Regions from separate parts of the Peribacillus sp. TH27 genome, predicted to be linked through region 2. Evidence: predicted binding sites of a transcription regulator. Region 2 holds the regulator's gene; each other region holds the start of a gene.
What was found. Region 2 encodes CtsR, which represses protease genes until heat stress. Its sites were predicted from a motif close to ATGGTCAATAAAGGTCAAACA; they were not measured.
Positions count from the first base shown of each region.

Region 1: the regulator CtsR is predicted to act here: its motif matches at 5,770-5,790, upstream of clpB (ATP-dependent chaperone ClpB).
Region 3: the regulator CtsR is predicted to act here: its motif matches at 4,842-4,862, upstream of JFU24_RS02965 (ATP-dependent Clp protease ATP-binding subunit).

Region 1 is NZ_JAEKEV010000002.1:1,695,412-1,702,866, forward strand. It holds gene JFU24_RS09570 (hypothetical protein) at 107-328, shown strand; gene JFU24_RS09575 (ComZ family protein) at 376-558, opposite strand; gene JFU24_RS09580 (hypothetical protein) at 903-1,733, opposite strand; gene JFU24_RS09585 (alpha/beta hydrolase) at 1,836-2,564, opposite strand; gene JFU24_RS09590 (YjzD family protein) at 2,864-3,055, shown strand; gene clpB (ATP-dependent chaperone ClpB) at 3,137-5,725, opposite strand; gene JFU24_RS09600 (FAD-dependent monooxygenase) at 5,969-7,168, opposite strand; gene JFU24_RS09605 (cupin domain-containing protein) at 7,301-7,455, opposite strand, start outside.
Region 2 is NZ_JAEKEV010000002.1:3,033,142-3,040,596, forward strand. It holds gene JFU24_RS15920 (protein arginine kinase) at 112-1,188, opposite strand; gene JFU24_RS15925 (UvrB/UvrC motif-containing protein) at 1,185-1,736, opposite strand; gene JFU24_RS15930 (CtsR family transcriptional regulator) at 1,757-2,218, opposite strand; rRNA gene rrf (5S ribosomal RNA) at 2,568-2,683, opposite strand; rRNA gene JFU24_RS15940 (23S ribosomal RNA) at 2,745-5,678, opposite strand; rRNA gene JFU24_RS15945 (16S ribosomal RNA) at 5,853-7,406, opposite strand.
Region 3 is NZ_JAEKEV010000002.1:298,531-305,985, forward strand. It holds partial or broken gene pulA (type I pullulanase) at 262-2,202, opposite strand; gene JFU24_RS02965 (ATP-dependent Clp protease ATP-binding subunit) at 2,673-4,802, opposite strand; gene JFU24_RS02970 (sugar phosphate isomerase/epimerase family protein) at 5,258-6,181, opposite strand; gene JFU24_RS02975 (sugar porter family MFS transporter) at 6,553-7,455, opposite strand, start outside.

The sequences.
Region 1 (7,455 bases), 1.3 Mb from region 2:
GAGCTAACAGTTTGAAAGTATAAAAGAATCTGTTTCTTGAATCGGACAAGGGCCTACGCCAAGGTGTTTTATAGACATACATTATAGAAAAAAGGAGGAATTTATTATGGACATTTTCACTCGCAACAATCGAAGTACACAAGATGATCATTTTTCGGATTTGATGTTTGGTAGAAAAGCGGAGCCTGAACTCCAAAAGGAGGAATCAAAAGTTGACTACATGCAATTGATGGTGAGCGTAGAAACATTAATGGGATTATATGACCAATACAAACCAACCATTCAGAAAATGAACCCATTGATTACCAAGTTCTTAAACAAAGATTAACTGAAAAAAATGATGGCTGTCCGCATGACTGGACAGCCTAAGCTTAATTAACGCTGAGCATCTTGTTTTCCAAGCTCATAAGCTTCTTGCATAACTTTTTTAAACAGGTCCATGAACGGCTCTGCCATATCCATTGAAAAAGGAATTCCATTTGCCTCCAGCTTTGCTTTAGCCTCTGGGAAGTATTTCATAGCGATTCCCATAAATTCAAGTGTTTTATCTGAACTCATTTTTAGTTGCCTCCTTATCTACTTGATAATTTACCAGATAATCATTTTTTCACTTAAAGAATATCTCATTATTATCATAATTCCCCGTAGCCCTTTCGTAAAGGCACAGACATTAAAAAATGAATTTCCTGATAGTTTTATTCCATTCATTAAAGTATGAGGCATATAAGATACAGGCCAAATTAACAGGTTTTGGATTTTTCCTAGAATTAATGTCTATTGATACTGTACCTGCCTTGTCATATACATTTACCTAAAATAGGATTTGATATTCATGTTTTTAGTTTCTTGAATTACTCGCACCCTTTTTAACAGTGCTTCTAGAGTTTAACCAAAGGCTCTCTTTAATCACGCATTCTCCACTTTTTAAGTAAGTTTAATCGTTTATTATGTTTCCTTTGTAAGGAAACACCTTCTTCTGGACCCGTTTTACTTTGCACCTCAAAGACGGTCCCTTTTATTATCTTAGTTGCTGGTTGAATAAATAAGTAATCAATACTTTCTCCAAAAATAAACTTGGCACATTTATTCCAGTGATCATCTATACTGCTGCACAGCTGGATGTTTCTATCTGATAAGGTAGCAACTCTTTCTAAAGCGTTCACAAAATCAGTAATAAAGAGCGCATCCTCGGTATATTCACGAGCAAGCGTAGCTTTGATAGCTGATTGTTCAAGTTGGTTGATTCCGGCTTCAAAGCACATGCTTTCTGGTTGCCAGGGGCCATAAATCGTCGGTAAAAATATGATTTTAACAGAAGCAATTCCTTCAATTGAGGTTATTATTGACTGAAAATCCTCCACATCGTCTTCAACAGGCATGAGAATCACAATATTTGGCGTTTTATCTAAGCCATTTTTTTTGCATTTCTCAAGAAAGAAAACGATATCGTCTATAAGACAATTGATTCTACCTATTTTACCTTTTCTAATATCGTAACAAGATATAAAAACAGTGTCCTGCTGGGAAATATCTAATAATCTAAGTTTATTTATCGGAAAATATATATAATTAGCACTTCGACCAATTTCAAGTTCCTTTTCTTCTATAATACACTGACTTGCTTGGGAATCTGTCCAATCAATTCCGATTACCTCTTCGCCCTGATTCAATAAATATTGGGTCACATAGAAACCTACAAATTGATAAGAGCCAATGACAATGAATGTTTGCATAAATACAGCCTCCTCGTATGCCATCAAGCTCGCTTCATCCGGCACGTCAAGTTTTTTTAGATGCTGTATCGTATGCAAACTATTGTGAAAATATATCCACTCTTATAAAGACTCTTCATTCTCATTAAAAAACTTCTGAATTTGATAAGGTATTTTATAGCGTTTTTCAGGTAATAAATAAGTTAGTCGCAAGTCAGCCTTTCTAGCCAGTTGGATTTGCCGATAAAAGGAGGCTTGTTCTTTACGCAAGCTTCCAAAAACCTGAATTACTTTTACAGGGATATTCTCCGCAATTAACGGATCTTCAGAATCCAGAATATGCTGTTCACATTCGGCTGGGTTCATCTCATAAGCAGCCGAAACCTCAGTCAACCACTTTTTATAAAAAAACTTATTTTCCTTTTCTTTTTCCAGTTGTGCTTTCAATGAAAAAACCGGATCAATAAGAACGACAGAACGTATTTTACTTCCTAGTTCATTCATTAGCCTTAATGCGAGAAGTGCGCCTGTCCCCTCTGCCAACACATGAAACCTTTGATTGACTATTTCCTTTTTCATGAAGAGAATATATAGTTTAAGGGAAAGATCAAGAGCTTTTGGACTACCCCAGCTGGCTCCGTGGAAATTGGATGAAAATAGTGTGTATCCGCATTCTTTTAAATACTCCAATATTCGTAACCTGCCAGGATGCTGGAGCCAAAAGCTGCTGTCTTTTTCGACAAAATGACTACGGTCTCCGATTACCATTACGGAAAAACCACTGGGCTGCTCCGGATAATAGACGATACTCCATTGGTCATCAATTTGAAAAGTTCGCTGTTCCAGTTCCATCTTTTAAACTCCTTTAAGGAATATTCCTACAAATACTACTACTACTTAATTTATGTTGAAATATTGAAAAGGTCAGGGGAGACGCCTATTTTCTTTTCATAAATTAATCAAGGTGGAATAATTTCGTGAAGATCTCGAAATATTATCGTTTTTCTTTTCAATCCCAACCCATCTGTCAGAAAAGATTACCTTTGTTATACTGTATTTAATTATTTAATGGTTATTATGAAAAAGCCGTTTTAACTGTATATTAATTATGGTAAGATAAAAATGAATGTAGTGGAATGAGGTGAAATTCGATGCGTTATGCTTGGACAATTTTTTGGACATTCTTATTAGTGCATATGACTGTATATGTTGTTTCTTCCATGATCGGAGTTTCATACGATGTCGCACAGGGAACAATTTTAGGAATCGTCGCGGCTATTCTAATATGTATTATCCCTGCTGTTATGCCTGCTGGGCCAACAAAAGACTCTCATCAACATTAAGAAGCAAAAGAGGACATCCTTTGGGGATGTCCTTTTTGTTATACCGTTCTTTGCTTTTGATTAAACTACATTTCATAAACTTTAGATTAGTACTAATTCGTTATGAACATAATCAATCGTGATTCCTTCTTCGTTTTCAACTGTCCCCGCTATAATTCGGCGAGCGATTTTTGTTTCCAAATGCTTTTGAATAAATCGCTTAAGCGGTCTTGCCCCATATACCGGATCATACCCTTGTTCGGCAATGAATTCCTTAGCCGCTTCGGTGACGTGGAGATTTATATTTTGTTCAGTTAACCGCACTTGTAATTGCTGAACCATTTTCTCTACAATTCCAACGATTTCATGTTGAGTAAGCGGTTTGAATAACACAATGTCATCTACTCGATTCAAAAATTCAGGGCGGAAATGTCCTCTTAATTCTTTGAACACTTGATCCTTTATTTCTTCTTCAATGGCTCCATCGCTACGGTTGGACTGCAACAAGAAATGGGAGCCAATATTGGATGTCATGATAATAACCGTATTTTTACAGTTAATAGTTCTACCTTGGGAGTCTGTTATACGTCCGTCATCCAACATTTGCAGCAAAATATTGAAGACCTCCGGATGTGCCTTTTCAATTTCGTCCAGTAGCACGACGGAGTATGGGTTTCTTCTAATAGCTTCGGTTAGTTGTCCGCCCTCCTCAAAACCAACATATCCAGGAGGCGCACCGACTAGTCGGGAAACGGAATGTTTCTCCATGTATTCCGACATATCGATTCGAATCATATGTTCATCACTATCGAATAACGTTTCTGCCAACGCTTTGACCAGTTCAGTTTTACCCACTCCGGTCGGTCCCAAGAAAATAAACGAACCAATCGGTCTGTTTGGATCCTTAATTCCTGCCCTAGCCCGTAAAACAGCATCAGATACAAGTTCCACCGCTTCTCCTTGGCCTATTACGCGTTCGTGAAGAATTTCCGAAAGACGAAGCAGCTTCTCTCTTTCACTTTCCACCAGCTTGCTTACCGGAATACCCGTCCACCTCGCAACAATCGATGCGATTTCCTCTTCCGTCACTTCTTGGCGAAGCAATCGTGATTCCTGCTTTTCCTTTTCCAATTCATCTTCCATAGCGTCCAATTCTTTTTGAAGCTGTGGAATCCTTCCGTGCCGTAGTTCAGCAGCCCTGTTGAGGTCATAGTCATTCTCTGCCTGTTCCAGTTCATGACGAAGCTTCTCGAGCTCTTCACGTTGGTCCTGTACTTTTTGAAGCGCAGATTTCTCCATTTGCCACTTTGCTTTCATGCTATTCGCTTGATCCTTAAGTTCTGAAAGTTCTTTTTGGAGTACACCTAGCCTTGCTTTACTTTGAGGATCCTCTTCATTCTTCAAGGCGGCTTCTTCAATTTCGAGCTGCATAACCTTTCTTGTAATTTCATCTAGCTCTGAAGGCATTGAATCAATTTCCATTCTGATCATCGCACAAGCTTCATCCACTAGGTCAATCGCTTTATCTGGTAAAAATCGCTCCGTTATATAACGGTTGGAAAGGACAGAGGCAGCAACAATCGCCCGATCATGTATCCTGACGCCATGGTGAATTTCAAACCGTTCCTTTAATCCGCGCAATATTGAAATAGTATCTTCCACATCTGGCTCGGGAACGAGAACTTGCTGAAAACGGCGTTCTAGAGCGGGATCCTTTTCAATATACTGGCGATATTCATCCAGGGTTGTTGCACCGATACAGTGCAGCTCACCACGCGCAAGCATCGGCTTTAACATATTCCCTGCATCAAGTGCGCCATCCGTTCTGCCTGCTCCTACAATTGTATGCAATTCGTCAATGAATAAAAGAATTTTACCATCACTCTTTTTAATTTCATTCAGTACAGCTTTTAAACGTTCCTCAAATTCACCACGGAATTTGGCCCCGGCAACAAGAGCACTCATATCAAGTGAAAAAACTGTTTTGTCTTTTAGTCCTTCCGGGACATCCTTCCTGACAATCCTTTGCGCCAATCCTTCGACAATCGCTGTTTTACCTACCCCAGGTTCCCCAATCAATACTGGATTATTTTTAGTCTTTCGTGATAGAATCCGGATGACATTGCGAATTTCCGTATCACGCCCGATGACAGGATCAACCTTCCCCGATTTAACTTCAGCAACGAGATCTCTGCCATATTTTTTTAGGACTTCATATGTGCTTTCTGGATTTTGACTAGTCACTCGTTGATTCCCCCTTATATCGTGTATAACTTGTTTTGCTTTATCGTAATCTATTCCACAAGTTGAAAACAGCCTGTTTATATTCGGTTTTTTTTCCTTTAACAACGCCAACAGGATGTGTTCGACGGATAAATATTCGTCCTCCCACACTTGCATTTCTTTTTCTGCAACCGTCAATAACTGTTGTAGGGAAGCTGACATATATACCTGAGCAACACTGCCGCTCACTTCCGGCAATTTATTAAGTTCCTTATTTAGCTCTATTTCAAAACGACTGACCGTTTTATCGGAATCAGATAAAATTCTAATTAATAAACTCTCGTCCTGTTCCATTAAGGTTTTTAATAAATGAAGCTCCGTCAGTTCCGGATTTCCCCTATCCTTGGCTAGTTCCTGCCCGCCAATAAACGCCTGTTGGGTTCTCTCTGTCATTTTATTAATATCCATCTTAAAACCTCCCATTCATCAATTCCATGAACGAACTCTTACAACGTTTGACCATTTTTGACCTTTATGGTTTCATTATACTTTTTATTTTTCCCTTGTAAAGAAATGTTATAAAAAATACAAAGGTTATTAAGGGATAAACAGTAAAAGCCTCTCTTCATAAGGAAGAAAGGCAAAAATCTAGTATTGATTTAAAAAATATGCTAACCACAACTTTTGGATGAATGAAGCAAATGCAGGTTATTATGCTTTTACAAACGCTTTGTTGTAACCGTGGAAATCATCAACAAATTTAAAATCCTTATCCGTGCGATTTAATAGAATCGTATCACGAAGCAGTATCCCCGCATCGGTAGTATTGTGGATAATTTCTCCCCACATTCTTGCACTTGTTTGAACGTTCGCTGTACGTGGAATGCGTTCTTCTTGATATTCCAAAAATGCCTGCTCCACATTATTCCCATTCTTATGAAGCATATCAGTCAAATAAGCCGCATCTTCTAAAGCTTGGCAAGCTCCTTGTGCCAAGTATTGAAGCATTGGATGTGCAGCATCTCCCGTAAGTGTGATCCTGCCTTTTGTCCAGTTATTAATTGGCAAACGGTCGTACATCGGCCAGCGACGTTGACGCTGAATGAATGAAATCGCATTTTGAACAAGCTCACAAGTTCCTGCAAAGACACGGTCCATTTCTTCCGGGGTACCCCATTGATCTGTTTTTTCATTTTCTTCGGTGTATTGAGAACTTTTGAAAACAACTACCTGATTGTAAAGCTCTCCTCTTCTAACCGGATATTGAACAAGATGAAGATTCGGTCCAATCCACATATATACATCATCTAAATCTCCGTGACTCGTTACCTCTTCCATTGGAAGCGCACCTCTGTAGGCAACATATTGAGAGCATACCGGTTGATCTTCCACGAATAATTTACGGGCATTAGACCATAAACCATCCGCACCAATAACAGCCGTTCCTAAATGTTGATCTCCATTTGCAGAAGTAACAGTAACTTGACCTTCATTTTCTACCGTTTCAATAATGGTTTGGTTCGTTACAAGTTCGATATATGGGCTACTTTCACATGCTTCAGCTAACACTCGATGCAAATCAGAGCGATGTAACACAACATAAGGTGCTCCATATCTTTCTTTATATACGTCACCTAAATCTAAAGCGGAAAGCTCTTTGCCCGAAAAAGCATCCATCAAAACTAATCTTTTTGGAAAAACTGCAATTTCGTTGATTTTATCCATAACGCCTAAACGTTGTAAAACATTGGTTGCATTCGCAGCAAGCTGAATTCCAGCTCCAATTTCACCAAATTCAGGAGCTTGCTCCAAGACCTTTACATACTGTTTTGTTTCCGCAATTCCTAGAGCCGTTGCCAACCCGCCTATTCCTCCACCGATGACAATGAATGGTTTTTTTTCTGTGTTCATTATTCAATTCCCCCTAAAATAAGTTGTCATAAGTCCAAAGTTGTAGACCACTAACACAGTAAGCGTTTTCATTCGACCAGCATTATCGTAATATTTATGACAATCAGGCTGGAAGTACCAACCTGATTTTTCTTATACTAAAACAGCCTTAAATTCACTTTCAACTTTTTGGAAACCATTGTTTGTATCAAGTGACTGTTGTTGTTCTAAATCAAATCGCTCCATTATTGGAAGATCGTTTACCGAGAATAAGTAAGAATCTACTTCTGCAACGTGCTCATGCCAAG
Region 2 (7,455 bases):
TCCTCCTTAAGAATTTTCGTTTTGAGTAAAGCTACTCTAAGTAACGGCAGAGGCTTCATTGCACTACATTTATTACATGAATATAGGTACTCACTCAGAGGTAATTAACCTCTATGAGGAGGAAGTTTCCGTGAAGTTTAAGCGTTCTCGAATGAGTGCTGCTCTACGGATATCCCTTTCATGGGATCTTAATGGGCCACCTGCGTATTTTTGTAAAAATCCTGACTGAGTTAATATCATCAACTCATTTAAGATGCTTTTAGAAATATTTTTTATATACCCAAGATCTATACCTAACCTAACATCGGAGATACAGGTAGTTGCTTCCTTAGTCTCAATGACTCGAGCATTAGACAAAATCCCATAAGAACGGTAAACTCTATCTTCTAATTGTATGTGAGAGGTCTTCACTAATGCATCCCTTGCTGACCTTTCCTGGGCAATGATTTGTTGAACTACACTCGTTAGATCTTCAACGATGTCTCTTTCAGACTTTCCGAGAGTAATTTGATTAGAGATTTGAAAGATATTCCCTAACGCTTGACTGCCCTCTCCATAAATCCCTCGAACTACCAACCCTAATTGATTGATAGCCGGTATAATTTGATTCATCTGCTGTGTAAGGACTAGGCCCGGCAGATGCATCATGACCGAAGCCCTTAATCCTGTTCCCACATTAGTTGGACAACTAGTTAAGTATCCTCTTTCTTCATCATATGCATAGTCTATGGATTCTTCAATCCAATCGTCAAGAACATTTGCGAGCTTTAACGTTTCTTTTAGCTGCAGCCCAGACATTAAACACTGAATACGGAGATGATCCTCTTCATTGATCATGATACTTATTTCTTCATTTTCTGAGAGAAGACAAGCACCTTTTGCTGATTCATCAACTAAATGAGGACTGATTAAATGCTTTTCAACGAGAACACGCTTTTCTAGTGGTTGGATTTGGTCAATCTCTAGAAGTTCAAGTTTGCCAATCTCCGGGGTAACTTCCTCTTCAATTCTTTTTTTTACTAATTCAATGATTTCTTTAGCTTCTTCGTTAGAAAAGGAGGTAGGAAAGGTGAAATCTTTGAAATTCCTGGCCAACCGAATTCTAGAACTTAATACAATATCAATTTCAGGCCCTTCGGCACTCATCCAGGAACTCAAGGCGTTTTCTACAAACTTTTCTAAACTCATAATTCGTCGCCTCCCTCTTGTGCTTCATACCTTTTTTCAAGGGAACGAACCTTATCTCTTACTTCTGCTGCTTTCTCAAATTCCTCTTGATTGATGTGAACCTTTAAAACCTCTTTCAAATCTGAAATTTGTTTTCGAAGATAAATGGTGCCACCAATCCTTTTTGGAATTTTACCTATATGTGCAATGTTGCCGCTATGAACCCTCTTTAAAATCGGATTTAATTGATCATTGAAAGTTTTATAACATTCAGCACATCCAAATTTACCAAGGTGGACAAACTCTTTATAGGATCGGTGACAATGAGGGCAGCGCTTCTCTTCTGTCTTAGGAAATGCATTTGCCTTCGTCTGTTGAATATTCGACTCCATATTCAACAATCCTGCTAATAAATTATTTATTGAAAAACCATGTCCTCCTGCAACCATAGCCATTTCACCTTTTTCCTGAGCACATTTCTCACAAATCATAACCTCGGTTTTTTTTCCATTAATGATCTTGGTGAAGTGCAGGGTAGCAGGTCTTTGATGACATTCTTGGCAAATCATGTTCATCACCTCTGCCAGTTTTATTTATATTTTAAAGTTGTAAGCATCGCAGTTAAAATCCTTGCCCTAAGCTCATCTCGGTCGGGTAAATCTATATAAATCACCGATCTATCAATGACGCTCATCATGATCTTGGCTTCTCTTTCATTTATAACTTCTTCACTCATAAGCCGAGAAATAACACCTTCAGCCATCGATTGAGTTACCCTAGAACCAATAAGGGACAATAATTGGTTAATAAGATGCACGTAATCCTGCGATTTCACTTTCATGATCCGTATATAACCGCCGCCTCCACGCTTACTCTCTACAACATAACCTCTTTCGATTGTAAACCTGGTATTAATTACGTAATTGATTTGAGAAGGAACACACTGAAATTTATCTGCTATTTCACTTCTTTTAATTTCTAAGATATCTTTCTGACTTATTTCTAGTACTTGTTTCAAATAAGTTTCGATAATATCAGATATGTTTCTCACTCAGCCTCCTCCAATCTGACTTTGACTATATTTGACTATTATTATACAAGGAAAAATGCATTTTGCAACTTAAATGCACTCATTTAAATGTATTATCCATTTTCTCCAAATTATATGTACTTACATACCCTAATGCACACTAAAATTTAAATATCTTACTTAAATACCCTAAACAGTTAAACACAAAACCTATTTTATAATAGAATATTCTATTACGTGTATTAATTCTCCTGCCGAATCCAAACACCTGGTCAAATACAAAGAAGACCAACATCTTTGCTGATCTTTAAATCGCTATCTATTTGTAAAAGAAAAAAGACCAGCCAAGGATGGCTGATCTTTTTGAATGGCTTGGCGGCGTCCTACTCTCACAGGGGGAAACCCCCAACTACCATCGGCGCTGAAGAGCTTAACTGCCGTGTTCGGAATGGGAACGGGTGTGACCTCTTCGCTATCGCCACCAAACAATAAAGGAACGTTGTTCCTTCAAAACTAGATAATAAGAAGGTATTTCATTTTTTAAAGCGTGGTTAAGTCCTCGATCTATTAGTATCAGTCAGCTCCACATGTCGCCACGCTTCCACCTCTGACCTATCAACCTGATCATCTTTCAGGGATCTTACTAGCTTGCGCTATGGGAAATCTCATCTCGAGGGGGGCTTCATGCTTAGATGCTTTCAGCACTTATCCCGTCCGCACGTAGCTACCCAGCTATGCCTTTGGCAAGACAACTGGTACACCAGCGGTGCGTCCATCCCGGTCCTCTCGTACTAAGGACAGCTCCTCTCAAATTTCCTGCGCCCGCGACGGATAGGGACCGAACTGTCTCACGACGTTCTGAACCCAGCTCGCGTACCGCTTTAATGGGCGAACAGCCCAACCCTTGGGACCGACTACAGCCCCAGGATGCGATGAGCCGACATCGAGGTGCCAAACCTCCCCGTCGATGTGGACTCTTGGGGGAGATAAGCCTGTTATCCCCGGGGTAGCTTTTATCCGTTGAGCGATGGCCCTTCCATGCGGAACCACCGGATCACTAAGCCCGACTTTCGTCCCTGCTCGACTTGTAGGTCTCGCAGTCAAGCTCCCTTGTGCCTTTACACTCTACGAATGATTTCCAACCATTCTGAGGGAACCTTTGGGCGCCTCCGTTACTCTTTAGGAGGCGACCGCCCCAGTCAAACTGCCCACCTGACACTGTCTCCCACCCCGATAAGGGGCGCGGGTTAGAATTTCAATACAGCCAGGGTAGTATCCCACCAACGCCTCCACCGAAGCTAGCGCTCCGGCTTCTCAGGCTCCTACCTATCCTGTACAAGCTGTACCAAAATTCAATATCAGGCTGCAGTAAAGCTCCACGGGGTCTTTCCGTCCTGTCGCGGGTAACCTGCATCTTCACAGGTACTATAATTTCACCGAGTCTCTCGTTGAGACAGTGCCCAGATCGTTACACCTTTCGTGCGGGTCGGAACTTACCCGACAAGGAATTTCGCTACCTTAGGACCGTTATAGTTACGGCCGCCGTTTACTGGGGCTTCGGTTCAAAGCTTCGCTTGCGCTAACCTCTCCCCTTAACCTTCCAGCACCGGGCAGGTGTCAGCCCCTATACTTCGCCTTGCGGCTTCGCAGAGACCTGTGTTTTTGCTAAACAGTCGCCTGGGCCTATTCACTGCGGCTTTTCCGGGCTATTCACCCTAAAAAGCACCCCTTCTCCCGAAGTTACGGGGTCATTTTGCCGAGTTCCTTAACGAGAGTTCTCTCGCACACCTTAGGATTCTCTCCTCGCCTACCTGTGTCGGTTTGCGGTACGGGCACCTTACATCTCACTAGAGGCTTTTCTTGGCAGCGTGGAATCAGGAACTTCGGTACTATATTTCCCTCGCCATCACAGCTCCGCCTTAATGGAAACGGGATTTGCCTCGTTTCCGGCCTAACTGCTTGGACGCGCATATCCAACAGCGCGCTTACCCTATCCTTCTGCGTCCCCCCATCGTTCAAACGATGTATAGGTGGTACAGGAATATCAACCTGTTGTCCATCGCCTACGCCTTTCGGCCTCGGCTTAGGTCCCGACTAACCCTGAGCGGACGAGCCTTCCTCAGGAAACCTTAGGCATTCGGTGGAAGGGATTCTCACCCTTCTTTCGCTACTCATACCGGCATTCTCACTTCTAAGCGCTCCACCAGTCCTTCCGGTCTGACTTCAACGCCCTTAGAACGCTCTCCTACCATCGACACCATACGGTGTCAATCCACAGCTTCGGTGATACGTTTAGCCCCGGTACATTTTCGGCGCGGAGTCACTCGACCAGTGAGCTATTACGCACTCTTTAAATGATGGCTGCTTCTGAGCCAACATCCTGGTTGTCTAAGCAACTCCACATCCTTTTCCACTTAACGTATACTTTGGGACCTTAGCTGGTGGTCTGGGCTGTTTCCCTTTCGACTACGGATCTTATCACTCGCAGTCTGACTCCCAAGAATAAGTATTTGGCATTCGGAGTTTGACTGAATTCGGTAACCCGTTGGGGGCCCCTAGTCCAATCAGTGCTCTACCTCCAATACTCTCATCTTGAGGCTAGCCCTAAAGCTATTTCGGAGAGAACCAGCTATCTCCAGGTTCGATTGGAATTTCTCCGCTACCCACACCTCATCCCCGCACTTTTCAACGTGCGTGGGTTCGGGCCTCCATTCAGTGTTACCTGAACTTCACCCTGGACATGGGTAGATCACCTGGTTTCGGGTCTACGACCTCATACTCATTCGCCCTATTCAGACTCGCTTTCAGTCGCGGCTCCGTCTTATCAACTTAACCTCGCATGAAATCGTAACTCGCCGGTTCATTCTACAAAAGGCACGCCATTACCCATTAACGGGCTTTGACTACTTGTAGGCACACGGTTTCAGGATCTATTTCACTCCCCTTCCGGGGTGCTTTTCACCTTTCCCTCACGGTACTGGTTCACTATCGGTCACTAGGTAGTATTTAGCCTTGGGAGATGGTCCTCCCTGCTTCCGACGGGATTTCTCGTGTCCCGCCGTACTCAGGATCCACTCAGGAGGGAACGAAGTTTCAACTACAGGGTTTTTACCTTCTTTGACGGACCTTTCCAGATCACTTCATTTACCCCGTTCCTTTGTAACTCCATGTTGAGTGTCCTACAACCCCAAGAGGCAAGCCTCTTGGTTTGGGCTAATTCCGTTTCGCTCGCCGCTACTCAGGAAATCGCATTTGCTTTCTCTTCCTCCGGGTACTTAGATGTTTCAGTTCCCCGGGTCTGCCTTCAGTACCCTATGTATTCAGGTAAAGATACTGTTCCATTACGAACAGTGGGTTTCCCCATTCGGAAATCTCCGGATCAAAGCTTACTTACAGCTCCCCGAAGCATATCGGTGTTAGTCCCGTCCTTCATCGGCTCCTAGTGCCAAGGCATCCACCGTGCGCCCTTTCTAACTTAACCGTTAAAAAGATCTTACTGATGCTTTGAAAAAATTAATTGCCTTCTATCTATTATCTAGTTTTCAAGGAACAAAGAAGAAAAAACTTCATCACAACGTGATGAGATCTTTCGTATCTGAATGAATTACTCATTCAAAACTGAACAAAACAAAAGCGCTCTCGTATTTATCCTTAGAAAGGAGGTGATCCAGCCGCACCTTCCGATACGGCTACCTTGTTACGACTTCACCCCAATCATCTGTCCCACCTTAGGCGGCTGGCTCCATAAAGGTTACCTCACCGACTTCGGGTGTTACAAACTCTCGTGGTGTGACGGGCGGTGTGTACAAGGCCCGGGAACGTATTCACCGCGGCATGCTGATCCGCGATTACTAGCGATTCCGGCTTCATGTAGGCGAGTTGCAGCCTACAATCCGAACTGAGAATGGCTTTATGGGATTCGCTTACCTTCGCAGGTTTGCAGCCCTTTGTACCATCCATTGTAGCACGTGTGTAGCCCAGGTCATAAGGGGCATGATGATTTGACGTCATCCCCACCTTCCTCCGGTTTGTCACCGGCAGTCACCTTAGAGTGCCCAACTGAATGCTGGCAACTAAGATCAAGGGTTGCGCTCGTTGCGGGACTTAACCCAACATCTCACGACACGAGCTGACGACAACCATGCACCACCTGTCACTCTGTCCCCCGAAGGGGAACGCCCTATCTCTAGGGTTGTCAGAGGATGTCAAGACCTGGTAAGGTTCTTCGCGTTGCTTCGAATTAAACCACATGCTCCACCGCTTGTGCGGGCCCCCGTCAATTCCTTTGAGTTTCAGCCTTGCGGCCGTACTCCCCAGGCGGAGTGCTTAATGCGTTAGCTGCAGCACTAAAGGGCGGAAACCCTCTAACACTTAGCACTCATCGTTTACGGCGTGGACTACCAGGGTATCTAATCCTGTTTGCTCCCCACGCTTTCGCGCCTCAGTGTCAGTTACAGACCAGAAAGTCGCCTTCGCCACTGGTGTTCCTCCAAATCTCTACGCATTTCACCGCTACACTTGGAATTCCACTTTCCTCTTCTGCACTCAAGTTCCCCAGTTTCCAATGACCCTCCACGGTTGAGCCGTGGGCTTTCACATCAGACTTAAGGAACCACCTGCGCGCGCTTTACGCCCAATAATTCCGGACAACGCTTGCCACCTACGTATTACCGCGAGTCTGCTGGCACGTAGTTAGCCGTGGCTTTCTGGTTAGGTACCGTCAAGGTACCAGCAGTTACTCTGGTACTTGTTCTTCCCTAACAACAGAACTTTACGACCCGAAGGCCTTCTTCGTTCACGCGGCGTTGCTCCGTCAGACTTTCGTCCATTGCGGAAGATTCCCTACTGTCGCCTCCCGTAGGAGTCTGGGCCGTGTCTCAGTCCCAGTGTGGCCGATCACCCTCTCAGGTCGGCTACGCATCGTCGCCTTGGTGAGCCATTACCTCACCAACTAGCTAATGCGCCGCGGGCCCATCTATAAGTGACAGCTAGAGGCCGTCTTTCCATCTTCTCTCATGCGAGAAAAGAACGTATCCGGTATTAGCTCCGGTTTCCCGAAGTTATCCCAGTCTTATAGGCAGGTTGCCCACGTGTTACTCACCCGTCCGCCGCTAATCTCAGGGAGCAAGCTCCCATCGATTCGCTCGACTTGCATGTATTAGGCACGCCGCCAGCGTTCGTCCTGAGCCAGGATCAAACTCTCCGAAGAAATGTTTGACTTGCTCATTTTGCTTTTTTGATAGTGTGTGCTCACTTAA
Region 3 (7,455 bases), 2.7 Mb from region 2:
AGGATGGCCTCAGCCTCATTAATAATTATATGTACTTTCTCTGGCAAAATAATCGTCTCCTCACTAAAAAAACGAGAAAATTTATTCATTTAATATTTTCTGCACTAGGAAATTTTCCCTGAACTTAATTAATGATGGGAGATTATATTTCAACATTATTAGCTATTTCACTATTCCATTTTTTAGTAAATATTTCGATAGAAAGCTAAAAAAACAAATTCGAAGTGAGTGATCACCTATCATTCACTTCGAATCACTATTTTACAAATTACTTCTCAACACATATGAACTTAAAGGGGAAACGGTTATATGACTCCCCTGAATCCTTTCAATTTCTTCTAGACCCGCCCGCTGACCATTCGCTAAAACAGCCCATTCTCCATGGAGTGGGAGTGTAAAATTTACAGCTTCCCAGTTTGCATTATGAATAACAACAATCTTTGAATGTTCTGTCATTAGAGTAAATGCAATTACATTCGCCGGAGCATCAAGGAATATTAACTGCTGCTCGATGTCTTCAGCTGTTCTTAACCTGAAAGCGGAAATATTGTTTCGAAGCGAAATTAGCCCTTTTAAATATTCTACTTCATAATCAAACTCCGCTCTTCTTTTCCAATCCAATCGGTTAACCCAGTCAGATGATTGATAGCTATTTTCATCTCCATCCTTTGTTCGCATAAATTCTTGTCCAGCATGGATCATTGGAATTCCCTGTGACAGTAATACCACTGAGGAACCAAGCTTGTGCATCTGCTTACGTTCTTGCTCTGTCGCATCTGGATTGGTAATTACGAGCTTATCCCATAATGTATAATTATCATGGGCCTCGACATAGTTGATGACCTGGGCTGGATTTTGATAGGTTGCTATATGATCATCGTATTTCAATCCACCAGCTATCCCTTTTTTAATGATATCTTCCATACCTGGTTTGCCATTGATAAAGCCTTTATCATGTTCATTCATCACAAAGCCTTTTAGCCCATCCCGGATAGCGTCATTAAAATGTGCTATACCAGGCATTTTATAAGCATTCTTTTGATTCGCTTTCTGATCCTGAGACAATGTGGTATTCATATCCCACCCTTCTCCTAAAACAATAATAGTCGGATCAATTTCACCAACAGCTTTTTTCACTTCATTCATCGTTTCCACATCATGAATCCCCATTAAATCAAAACGGAAGCCGTCGAGGTTAAACTCTTTCGCCCAATAGATTACAGATTCAACGATAAATTTACGCATCATTTTATGTTCGGACGCTGTGTCGTTTCCTACACCGGTACCATTGGATAGTGTGCCGTCCTCGTTAAAGCGAAAAAAATAGTTAGGTACAAGTTTGTTAAAGCTAGAATCATCCACCGAATATACGTGATTGTAAACTACATCCATAATTACACGTAATCCCTTATCATGTAATGCTTGGATCATCTGCTTCGCCTCACGAATTCTGAGCTTTGGTTGGAAGGGGTCAGTCGAATAAGACCCTTCTGGTGCATTATAATTCTTTGGGTCGTATCCCCAATTATATTGAGGTTCATTTAATTTCATTTCATTGACAGTAGCAAAATCAAAAATGGGGATAAATTGAACATGAGTCACACCCAAATCCTTAATATGATCGAGACCAGTTTTAACTCCTTCAGGACCTTTGGTACCCATTTCGGTTACTCCTAAAAATTTCCCTTTATTTTGAATTCCACTTTCAGGATGAATCGATAAATCCCTGATATGAATTTCATAGATAATTGCATCCTCAGGGCTATTCAGCGCAGGTTTATCATTTGTCCACTTTTCTGGGTTGGTGTCTGCTAAATCTATTACAACACCTCTATTCCCATTTACAGTCACTGCCCGGACATAGGGATCCACAGCTTCATTCCATACATCGCCCACTTTCACTTTATATGTATAAATCAACCCATCCTGATCACCGGATATTTCAACAGTCCACGTTCCCTTCTCCGAACGCTGCATATCAATTTCTAATCCATCTGTATCATCCCAACGTTTATAAGTAACGAGCTTAGCTTCAGATGAAGTAGGAGCCCATAACCGGAAGGAAGTTTTATCTTTTAAATAGGAATTTCCTAAGTCTTTTCCTTCATAGTAATAAAGATTATCCAGTTCTTCAGGATTTTGAGTATTTGCAATGGGTAGAACATCCGACTTATTATCGAGATCTTTATCTTTAGGTGTTTGATTGGTATTTTCCTCTTCAAAATAAGAAAGTGAATCTTTAATAGGTCATTCCTCCAATGAAATTCCTATTTCAAAACAGGAATTTATTTCATATATTTTTATTATTTCCTTTTTATGAAGGGTTGCTATCAAAAATCAGTGTGATATTTTCAATATGATTCCAACGCCCTAGGGTCTCAGGGATATATGTTAATAAACTTGATGTATTCATTTATCAATAATAAGTATTATCACCCGAAAAAAGTTCAGGAATAATTGAGAATCTCGATGTCCATTTTTTATAGTTTAGTTTATCTAAGTTGTTCCAAAAATCATAAACCTGTACTACTTTTACATAAAATTCTACTTCTGTGTAGAATATACCTCTCTTTGTCTTTTAAATAGTCATATTGAAATTCTATACCTTAAAAAGTGATAAAAAAAATGCCTCCATAACAGTTTTACGGTCTTGGAGGCATTTCTAGTACTCTTTATGGTGTTTTGATTATTTTAACCTGATTATCTTCAACAACTGCCATGAAGTTTTTCACTTTAGGCTGATCAAAGATATAGTCAGTAATGCCATCTTCTAGCTGTTCCTGAAGAACACGGCGGAGCGGTCTTGCCCCGAATGATGGATGATAACCTAACTCGATCAGTTTTTGTTTTGCTTCATCTGTTACGACCAATGATATGTCTTGAGAAGTAAGTGTTTTGTCAAGATCCTGAATCATAATATCAACAATTTGCAAAAGGTCTTCCTTCTTCAGTGCTGAGAATTCAATGATGCTGTCAAATCGGTTCAGGAATTCCGGTTTGAAGAAACTGCCTAATGATTGTAAGATAGAAGCTTCATCTACGGCTGTACTTGTACCGAATCCCATTACTTTTTGTTTTTCCCCGACTCCAGCATTAGATGTCATGATAATGACGGTATCTTTAAAGGTAACAGTACGTCCCTGGCTATCAGTTAACCGGCCATCTTCTAGAATTTGTAAGAACATGTGCATCACATCTGGATGTGCTTTTTCAATCTCATCCAATAAGATAATACTGTAGGGCTTACGACGAACTTTTTCAGTTAATTGGCCTGCTTCCTCATGTCCTACGTATCCAGGAGGAGAACCAATTAATTTGGAAACACTATGTTTCTCCATAAATTCACTCATATCAAGGCGAATCATGGCTTCTTTATCACCAAATAATTCCAAAGCAAGGGTTTTCGCTAATTCAGTTTTCCCAACTCCTGTCGGACCAACGAATAGGAAAGAACCAGTGGGACGGTTTTTGGACTTCAAACCGGCACGACTCCTTCGGACGGCCTTCGCAACTTTCCTGACTGCTTCTTCCTGCCCAATTACTTTTTTCATAAGCTCCTCTTGAAGATGAAGCATTCTTTCCTGCTCATCTTCTTGCAGCTTGCCTACAGGGATTCCAGTTTTTTGTTCGATAATCTTTTGGATATCTTCGACAGTGACGTTTGGTTTAACTGAATTTACTCCAGCTTGCAATGATTTTTCCAGTTTTTCTTCTTCATCCCGAAGTACAGCTGCTTTTTCATAGTCTTCTTCATTTAGGGCCTGCTCTTTTTCCTTATAGATATTTGCAAGACGTTCTTTCATAACCTCTTCCTGTCCATCTTCAATGGTCAAGTTTAATTTAGAACCTGCCTCGTCCATTAAGTCGATTGCTTTGTCAGGTAGAAAACGGTCTTGAATGTAGCGGTTTGAAAGTTCAACAGCTGCTCTAAGCGCTTCCTCGCTATATGTGACCCCATGATACGCTTCATAACTGTCTTTTAAACCTTGCAAAATAACCAATGCTTCATCTGTTGTAGGCTCATTAACCTGAACGGGTTGAAAGCGGCGTTCAAGTGCTCCGTCTTTTTCAATTTTCCGATATTCAGACAAAGTGGTCGCTCCCACCAGCTGAAGTTCACCTCGTGCAAGTGCGGGTTTTAAGATATTCCCAGCATCCATCGATCCTTCGGCTGAACCAGCACCGACAATTTGGTGAATTTCATCAATGAATAAAATGACATTCTTTCTTTCCTGCAATTCACTGATTAATTGCTTCATTCGTTCTTCGAATTGTCCCCGGATTCCAGTGTTTGTAACAAGTGAAGCGATATCAAGCATATACACCAGCTTATTACGCAATTTAACAGGAACTGCACCTTCAACAATGGCTAGAGCAAGTCCTTCAGCAATCGCTGTTTTACCTACGCCAGGTTCACCTATTAATACTGGATTATTTTTATTACGTCTATTTAGAACTTCAATCACTCTTTTTATTTCTTCATTCCTGCCGATAACCGGATCAATTAGGCCTGCTTTAGCAGCATCTGTCAGATTCTGCCCGTACTCTTCTAATAATCCTCTTCCGCCGCTTTGTTGAGCAGGTTCCGGTTGAGGGATTTTACTATTATTAAAGGGATTGAATAAATTGTGGGATCCATTAAATTGGAAGTTCCCTAAATCTTTTCCTCCCATAGCTGCACCAAGTTTATTTCTCTCTTCTTTATAACAAGTGGAGCACAGCATAACATCATGCTCCTGACCATTCATATTTAGATGTACTTGAATATTAGCTTGGTTTACATGGCATTTTTCACAAAGCATGTAGTACTCCTCCTTAAAGTTTGTTGTTTTTATGAATCAACTTTGACCTTCTTTGACTTTCTGACTTTATTATACATTGACCTTCTTTGACTTTCAATAATTTTGACTGGAAATTCTTTTGGATTGTTTTCTCAAATTTTTTCTATTGATAACAGCCATATCGATAATCCATAATAGCCCTATTTCTATAGAAATAGGGCTTCATCCAAATTATCTGTATTTCATCTTCAGAAATTGGTTGCAATTTCCTTATAAATATAATGATAAATATATCGGAGAACAAGTATATTAGTTAATAGTGAAAATAAAAAGTTCAAACAACATTATTTTGATTTTGATGTAAAACATCAAGATTTATCATCCATTGAGATTATCTTGAGTTTTTGCATCAGAACCGATTTTCTTATAATTTTTTCGCCATTAATCATACTTTTGTTCTCATACTGTATTTATGATTAAAAACCAATACTCTTCAAATAAGCGAAACTCTGGCTAACATCTCGTAGACTACTATCACAATTTCTAGGATCACGCTCTTGCTCTACAGTAATGTACCCATGATAATTGATTTCTTTCAGTAACCTGTTAATGGATTTATAGTCAATGATGCCTTGTCCGATAGGGCACATAACTCCTTTGCCACATGCATCAAAAAAGCGGATACACTCAGTCATTACTTGTTGATATTTATATAGATTAATATCTTTAAAATGTATATAATCCAGTCTATTTGCACAGTCCCTAAGCCACTGTACGGGGTCCATTTTTGAATAATATAGATGTCCTGTGTCAAGGCAAAGTCCTGCAATTTCATGTGGAATATCCTGCATAAGTTTCTTTATTTCATCTTCAAATTCGATATAGCCACCAGCATGAGGATGGACTACCGATCGTACTCCATATTTTGTCCATGCATGCTCTGCCAATATACGGATATGAGTCATCATATTGTTCCATCCCTCTGGAGATAAGCGTTTTGCATCATCTGGGTGACCAGCTGTGTAATCCCTTTCATCATGTCCCCAATCAATTAGTACAAGATAAGGTGTTGGAAATTGCTGTCCTTCTTCCTGTATCGAAGGAGGAAGTTTGATAATTAGAGAACAAATCTCATCAACTTGGCGCACTAAGTGTTCCAAATTCGATTCTGCTACCAAATTATCAAAAATTGTTCCTGCAATAACTGTGAGATTATTTTTGGAAAGTTCTACTTGTACTCGTTCAATATCCATTGGAATATAACCGTAAGGACCTAACTCTATACCTTTATAACCAGCTTGTGACGCTTCTTGTAATACTCTCTCCCATGATGGAAGGTTTGGGTTTTTTGGATCATCCACTCCCCAGCAACAAGGTGCGCCTGCAATTTTTATACTCAAGTCAAACGCCTCCAATTAAGAATTTTTCCTAATTTTTAATTAAGTAAATAATAAAACATTTATACTCATTTATAGCCAAACCTCAAACTTTGTTATATAGATAAGAAGACCCAGCTAATAAAAGCACAACACATCCGAAAGGAGATGTCTTCTCAAAATGAAGTAGCTTTTATACATAAATTATTTGGTGTTACATAACTATTATGGCTTTATATCTCTACTAAATATTAAACTAGCACTCTCGTTTTTTTCATCGAATCAAATTCTTAGGTGTTTTGTTAATAAATGAAATTCCTAAATAATACATGTATTGTTTCTATATATATTGTATACGCTTACAAAAATCGAGAGTGGTTTACATTTCAATACTGTTATTTAATCACTCTCATCATTATGTCTTTCTGATCATCTTGATTATCATAGGTACGGAAGTAATGTTCCAGCTCCTCAAGTGTGCGCCCTTTGGTTTCCGGTATATATTTCTTCACAAATATGATTCCCCCTATTCCAAGAGCTACAAAGATAAAGAAGGTTGTGGACAAACCAATCGTTCCAAGTAATACTGGGAAAGCCAAACCAATAACTGAGTTCGTGATCCATAGAAAAAACACACTTAAACCCATACCGAGGCCTCTTAACCTTGTTGGAAATATCTCCGCGAGTATTAACCATGTTACTGGCCCAATAAACCCTTGCATGAAAGCGAGAAATACGACTGTCAAAGCAAGTACAACAAATGGAAGTGCTGCTGAATCTTTAAGCGTAAATGAGAATATCGCAATGAACAGAAGTGTCGTTGTAGTTCCGCTCAAACCAATTAGTAACATTGGTCGACGGCCAACCTTGCCGAGGAGCCAGATGCCGAAGAAAACGGCTAAAACTGAAATTGCGCCATTAGCGATGTTCCCGATTAGGGCGACCTCCGTTTGAAAGCCAGCATCTTTGAGGATTTCAGTACCATAGTACATAATCGAATTAATCCCCGTAATTTGTTGCACGACGGCAATACCAATCCCAATAAATAAGATACGGCGGACCCATGGCACAGATAAATCCTTAAAGGTTGCTTTCTTAATATCTGACTCTTCGGCGAAAGCGGCCTCAATTTCGCTGAGTTCCAATTTAGCCTGCTTCTTCTCACGTATCTGTTGAAGAACACGTAAAGCTTCTGCACTTTTCCCTTTTGATACAAGCCAACGAGGGCTCTCCGGTACTTTAAGCATGCCAAAGAATAAGAAAATCGCTGGAAGTGCCGCGATAACCAACATGTATCG